3 regions of the Streptomyces sp. NPDC005805 genome follow, and region 3 is predicted to be linked to each of the others. Evidence: riboswitches for the same ligand, from Rfam matches in the RefSeq annotation. Region 3 holds a riboswitch; each other region holds the start of a gene.
The links. A riboswitch is a leader RNA that binds a small molecule or an ion and turns the genes downstream of it on or off. The one in region 3 is predicted to bind cyclic di-AMP.
Positions count from the first base shown of each region.

Region 1 (2,189 bases), on a different contig from region 3:
TGGTGAACCGGGGCCACCCGGACCCCCTGGTCCTGCACGCCGACGGCCGGGTGGAGCTGCTCCAGCCGGCGGAGCCGGCGCTGCCGCTGGGGATGGCGGACCTGGCGGGCTGGCCCGACCGGGCCGAGACCTATCCGCTGCCCGCCGGCTCCACGCTGCTCTTCTACACGGACGGTCTCTCCGAGGCGCGGGACGGCTCCGGGGTCTTCTACGACCCGGTCGAGCGGCTGCGGGGCGCGATCTTCCCGGAGCCGGACGATCTGCTGGACGCCCTCGTCGACGATGTGCGCCGCTACACGGGCGGTGGGTCGAGCGACGACATGGCGCTGCTCGCGGTGAACCGGCCGGCCGCCGGGCAGCCGGAGCGCCGCCGCACGGTGCCGGTGGTGGCCCCGCCCCGCGAGCAGGGCGCCATCGCGGCGACCGGCGGCCGGCGTGGCGTACGGGTACGGCGCCGGTACCGTCCGTAGCCGTCCCGTGCCACCACGTACGGCATATGACGTGGCGTCAGAAATCTTCCGAGACCGAAGCGTGATCAACTCGCCCGATTCCGGCTGCTTCTGTCCCGGAAAGTCCTGGCCACAGTCGTTAACGATCAGTGGGAACGGCTTGGATTCCGACCCGGCCGTCTATTAACGTTCGATAACGCAGCGCGGTCGTCCCAGCCGCCGCCAGTGGCGGCGCCGCGCGCACGCGCCGAATTCCGCAAGGGAACCGGGGAACCACTCATTGGGGTGAATCGGGCATCTCTGCCGCGCAGTTGTGCGGTCGAGGCGCCCGTAGGAGACCTTCCTGCTCCGAACCCGTCAGCTAACCCGGTAGGCGAGAAGGAAGGAAAGGAGTACGCCTTCGTGGCGTCCAACATGCCTGCTCCCGAGGCTCCGTCGGTCTCCTCCCGATTCGGCGGCGACGCCCCGGAGCGCTCGCCGGGGGAGTGGAACCCCACCGAGGAGTCCATCCGCCCGGTTCGCGGCCGGCACCGCGTGGCCAAGCAGCGCGGCGGTCTCGCGCGCAGCTCCACCGTCCTCGGCGTCGGTGTCATCGCCGCCGTCGGCGCGGGCGGCATGGCCACCGCGCAGGACAAGCCCGCCGTCTCCATATCCCTTCCCGATGTCGTCACGGACAACCTCCCCGACGCGGATTCCCTGCCGGGCGTCGGCTCGCTGATCTCCGAGGACGCGGGGACGGACACCGCCACCGCCCACGCGCCCCTCACCGCGATGACCCAGGTCGCCGACACGGGCACGGGCACCGTCGCCGGGGCCGAGCAGGGCGCCAACGCGGGCGAGGCCCTGCGCGCCCGCATCCTCCAGCAGGCCGAGCAGCAGCGTGCCGAGGCGGACGCCGAGGCGAAGGCCGCCGCGGAGAAGGCGGCCGCCGAACAGGCCGCCGCCGAGGCGAAGAAGCAGCAGAGCGAGGCCGAGAAGAAGGCCGCGGAGGAGAAGCGCAAGGCCGAGGAGGCCGCGCGGGCGAAGGCCGAGGCGGAGCGCCTCGCCAAGCTGGCCGCGAGCTGGTCCCTCCCCACCTCCTCGTACACCCTCACCTCCACCTACGGGCAGTCCGGCGCCATGTGGTCCTCCGGGCAGCACACCGGCCTGGACTTCGCCGCCCCCACCGGCACCCCGGTGAAGGCCGTGCACGGCGGTACCGTGAAGGCGGCCGGCTGGTCCGGCTCCTACGGCTACCGCATCCTGCTGGAGCTGGAGGACGGCACCGAGGTGCTGTACGCGCACCTGTCCTCGATGACCGCGAGCGCGGGCCAGAAGGTCACCACCGGCGAGACCATCGGGCGCGTCGGCGCGACCGGCAACGTCACCGGGCCGCACCTGCACCTGGAGGTCCACACCCCCGGCGGCGCCGGGATCGACCCCCTCGCCTGGCTGCAGGGCAAGGGCCTGAGCGTCTGACACCACGTCCAACGCCCCGCCCGGGAGCGCCGTGCAATAGGCGGCTCCGGGTGGGGCTTTGTGGGCTCATGACCTCTCTTCGCACCCTCGGCGCGTCCAAGCCGAGCCCGGAATACCTCCGGACGCGACCGGGCCCGCCCCGGGGCCTGTCCGGCGGGCGTGCCCGGACGGTCGGGGCGCCCGGCGGCCGTCAGGTGCGGTACGGGTTGTAGCCGTCGTAGTCCCGGTGCGGCGGCACGTACGCCGTCCGGCCCGTCGCCCGGGCCGCGTACGCGAGGGCCG
Region 1 is NZ_JBEXXN010000044.1:36,933-39,121, forward strand. It holds gene ABZ457_RS22270 (PP2C family protein-serine/threonine phosphatase) at 1-470, shown strand, start outside; cyclic di-AMP (ydaO/yuaA leader) riboswitch at 685-840, shown strand; gene ABZ457_RS22275 (M23 family metallopeptidase) at 852-1,907, shown strand; gene ABZ457_RS22280 (PrsW family intramembrane metalloprotease) at 2,098-2,189, opposite strand, start outside.
Region 1: it holds a riboswitch for cyclic di-AMP, as region 3 does, so the genes downstream of both, ABZ457_RS22275 (M23 family metallopeptidase) here and ABZ457_RS12825 (LysM peptidoglycan-binding domain-containing protein) in region 3, are expected to answer to the same signal.

Region 2 (2,189 bases), on a different contig from region 3:
AAGTCGAAGACCGTGTGCAGCCCGAGGGAGGAGAGGAACGCGGCGTCGCTCGCGGTGGCGTGGGCGAGGTGGCCGCTGCGGTACAGCCTGCCGTGCCGCACCCGACCGCCGTCGGTGGTCGGCAGCCCGCCCACGTCGCGGAAGTTGCGGACTCCGGCGAGTGCGGGCTCGGGGTCCTGCCCGGCCGAGGGTGCCTGCGGCAACTGCTGCGTCACATGGACTCCAATCAATGGCGGCGGTGCCCGTCCCCTCCACCGGCGCGGTCGCCGGCGGAGGCGCGCTCCCGACGATACGACACCGGTTCACACGCCCTTCATACGCGGCGGGGCGGGGGCGGCGGGACGGCCGGTGCGAGGGACGAAGCCGGACGAGCCGGTCGATCTTGAGCGGCAAGTGCGGTAGTGGAATTGCATTCGCGCCTTGTGTCCGAATTAGGAGATTGATTGGAGGGTGCCCCGTAAGCGCCGTAAATGGGAAACGGCTGGTGAGCAGGATCATATTGGTGACGGTGTGTACTGGCTTCCGCCGGGTCAATTCCGTGCCGGACAAGGGAGTTGACGGCCCGTCGCCCACGGAGGGTGATGGCCGCCCGGCTCCGGTGCGGGTGTGGTGATTGCGTCCGGGAATTCATGGCTTGTTCCCCCGGGGTGGCTCGCCTACGGTCACGCTCAATCCGGACGGACCGCCTAATCCTGCCGCCGACCGGAGTTCGCACCCACCACCGCGTGGCAGGAGCGGGGGACCCAGGTAGTACGCCGATTCCGGAGCAATTCGGACGGCTTGGGGTGAATTCGCGCGACCAGTGCGAACGGGCATCTCCAGCCCGAACCCGACAGCTCACCTCGCAGGCGCCGGAGAGGAATGCGTCATGCCCGGAAAGGGTAAGCACCGCCGTCCCAAGTCCAATCCCGTGAGCCGCGGCTTCGTCGTCGCCGGCACGGGTGGCGCCGCCATCGCGCTTCCGCTGTTCGGCGCCGCGAGCGCCGGAGCGGCGACCGCCGCCGCCCCCGCGGCCGCGCCCGGCAAGTCCGCCGTCGCGGCGCAGGCACCCGCCGCCGCGCAGCAGGCCGCGCCGGCGAAGGCCGCCGCTGCCGCGAAGGCCGCCGCCAAGAAGGCCCCGAAGACCTACACCGTGGTCGCGGGCGACTACCTGTCCAAGATCGCCGACGAGCACGACGTCCGCGGCGGCTGGCAGGAGCTCTTCGACGACAACCGGCGCGCCATCGGCGCCGACCCGTCCCTGATCCACCCGGGCCTCGAACTCACCATCGGCGGCAAGTCGAAGCTGAAGAACGACCCCGAGGTGCGGACCGAGTCCAAGCCGCGCGCCTCCCGCGACGACTCCCGGCAGGAGAAGGCCCCGGCCGCCCCGGCAGAGAAGCCGGCCGAGGCCCCCGCCAAGTCCTCGGCCCCCGCCAAGACCTCCGCGTCCGGCTTCAGCGCGCCCGTCGACGCCTCGATCACCACCCCGTACCGCCAGAGCGGCGGCATGTGGTCCAGCGGCTACCACACCGGTGTGGACTTCGCCGCGGCCTCCGGTAGCACCGTGAAGGCGGTCGCCTCCGGCACCGTCGAGTCGGCGGGCTGGAGCGGCAGTTACGGCAACGAGGTCGTCATCCGCCACGCGGACGGCACCTACTCGCAGTACGCCCACCTGTCCTCGCTCTCCGTCTCCGGCGGCCAGTCGGTCTCCGGCGGACAGCAGATCGGCCTCTCCGGCTCCACGGGCAACTCCACCGGCCCGCACCTGCACTTCGAGATCCGCACCGGGCCGTCCTACGGCTCGGACATCGACCCGCTGGCGTACCTGCGCCAGAACGGCGTCAACCTCTGACGCGGTACCCCTCCTCCCGGCCCGGCGCGGTGTCGACCGCGCACTCCGGCCCCGGTGGTGGTCCCCCGTTCCGTCCGGCGGCGGAGCGGGGGATTCCGCGTATTCCGGCTTGGCGGAAACTTGACCGGTGGTAAAGATCACCTCCCGTCAACCCCTCCTTACGGTCGCGTAGGTCACATCCGGGCAGGAAGGATGTGCTCCCGTGGCAGACGATTCGAGAACAGAGACCAGTGGCGCATTCGGGTCGTACGCAGCGATCGGTGACAGCTTCACCGAGGGCGTGGGCGACCCCGGACCCGACGGGACCTTCGTCGGCTGGGCGGACCGGTTCGCGGTCATCCTCGACGACCTCACC
Region 2 is NZ_JBEXXN010000049.1:3,053-5,241, forward strand. It holds gene ABZ457_RS23320 (tyrosine-protein phosphatase) at 1-215, opposite strand, end outside; cyclic di-AMP (ydaO/yuaA leader) riboswitch at 707-864, shown strand; gene ABZ457_RS23325 (LysM peptidoglycan-binding domain-containing M23 family metallopeptidase) at 869-1,834, shown strand; gene ABZ457_RS23330 (SGNH/GDSL hydrolase family protein) at 2,037-2,189, shown strand, end outside.
Region 2: it holds a riboswitch for cyclic di-AMP, as region 3 does, so the genes downstream of both, ABZ457_RS23325 (LysM peptidoglycan-binding domain-containing M23 family metallopeptidase) here and ABZ457_RS12825 (LysM peptidoglycan-binding domain-containing protein) in region 3, are expected to answer to the same signal.

Region 3 (2,189 bases):
ACGGCGTACGCGCCGTGTCCGCGCCGGGCGACCGGCCCACCCGGACCGACCGACAGGGGAAGGTGCCCGACCATGCCGGGACAACCGCACACGGAGCCATCCGGAGCAGGCCGGGGACGACTCGGCGGGGACATCGGCCGCCGGGTCGGGGCGCGGCGGCGGGAGCTGGGGCTCTCTCGCGAGGAGGTCGCCACCCGGGCCGGATCGGCCCCCGGCTACATCCAGTACCTGGAGGAGAACCCCGCGGCCCCGGGTATGGGGTTCCTGCTGCGGCTCGCGGACGCCCTGGAGACGACGGTCACCGCGCTCACCGGCAGCGGGGCCGACCTGCCGGAGGGGCTGGGCCGGGCGGGCTACCACCCGGAGCTGGTGGAGCTGGACGCACCGGAATGCTGGGATCTGCTCGGCACCCACGGCGTCGGGCGGGTCGCCGTGACCACCCCGGACGGGCCCGCGATCCTGCCGGTGAACTACGTGGTCTCGGAGGGCGAGGTCGCCTTCCGCACCTCCCCCGGGGCCCTGCCCGGCCGGGCCGCCGGCGGGGAGGTCGCCTTCGAGGTGGACCACATCGACGAGGCGTTCAGCCAGGGCTGGAGCGTGCTGGTGGTGGGCGACGCGCGGACGGTGGCGGACGGGGACGCGGTCCGCCGGCTCGACGAACTCGCGTACAGCGCTCCGTGGGCGGGCGGCGACCGGGAGCTGTGGATCGCCGTCGCGCCGGAGCGGGTCACCGGGCGGCGCATCCTGGTCCGCGGGGCACCCGGAAACGCATAGCGTGCAAAACGGGCATCATTGATGAAATTCCCACCATATTCCCCCCTCTCTCTCGGGAGGGGGGAACCTGTGCATTCATGCGGCGCAATGTCCGTTTACATGCCCAATGGGATATCTGGCGTTCTTTGTGATCGGTTCCGTGACATCGGTCACGCGCCCACTCCGCCGTTGTTCACCGCGCACCCCCAGAGGGCTTTCCGTGCAAGCGAACTGATGCCCCGTCGGGGAATGCGCAACATCATTTACCCGCCCTTTGAGATCGCGGACATTGTGGTTGTGAATTCCAGGCTTGTTCCCGGGCGAGCGTCTCGCCTACGGTCGCGGCATTCCGGATGGAACGCCGAATCCTGCCACTGTCCGGATACCCGATCACATCACCCGTAACGGCAGGAGCGGGGGAACCAGGTAAGTCGCCGGACCGGAATCCACACGGGATACCGGGACGGCTCGGGGTGAAGCCGCGCCCAGCGCGGCCGGGCAGCTCCAGCCCGAACCCGACAGCTCACCTCGCAGGCGACGGAGAGGAACTCGTCATGCCTGCACACGGCAAGCACCGCCGCCCCAGGACCAGCCGCCTGGCCCGCCACCTCGTCGCCGCCGGCACCGGCACCGCCGCCCTCGCCCTCCCGGTCCTCGGCGCGGCCACCGCCACCGCCGCCCCCGCCGCGGAGCTCCCGGCCGCCGCGGCCGCCGCCCCCGCGAAGAAGGCGCCCGCCACCTACTCCGTGGTCGCCGGCGACTCGCTGTCCGCGATCGCCGCCGCGCACTCCCTGGAAGGCGGCTGGCAGAAGCTCTACCAGGACAACCGCCGGGCCGTCGGCGCCAACCCGTCCCTGATCCACCCCGGCCTGGAGCTGACCGTCGGCGGCAAGGCCGCCACCAAGGCCAAGGCCCCCGCCAAGCCCGCCGCCGAGCGCGCCGACCGCTCCGAGAAGCGCACCGCCCCGGTCGCGCAGCAGGCCGAGGCCGCCCCGAAGACGTACTCGGACGACCTCGACGGCTGGATCAAGGAATCGCTGGACATCATGGCCCAGCACGGAATTCCGGGCAGCTACGACGGCATCTACCGCAACATCATGCGGGAGTCCTCCGGAAACCCGCTGGCGATCAACAACTGGGACTCCAACGCCGCCAAGGGAACGCCTTCCAAGGGCCTTCTCCAGGTGATCGACCCGACCTTCCAGGCGTACCACGTCCCGGGCACCTCGACGGACAGCTACGACCCCGTCGCCAACATCACGGCCGCCTGCAACTACGCCGCCGACCGCTACGGTTCGATCGACAACGTCAACGGTCCCTACTGACCGGAAAGGCCGAATCCACGGATTCGACCGCCGTACATCCCATTGCAGAAGCCAACGGACGCCGGGCGCCCGGACCGTCACCGCACGGTCCGGCCACCCGGCGTCCGCGCA
Region 3 is NZ_JBEXXN010000018.1:20,238-22,426, forward strand. It holds gene ABZ457_RS12820 (pyridoxamine 5'-phosphate oxidase family protein) at 73-774, shown strand; cyclic di-AMP (ydaO/yuaA leader) riboswitch at 1,103-1,303, shown strand; gene ABZ457_RS12825 (LysM peptidoglycan-binding domain-containing protein) at 1,308-2,078, shown strand.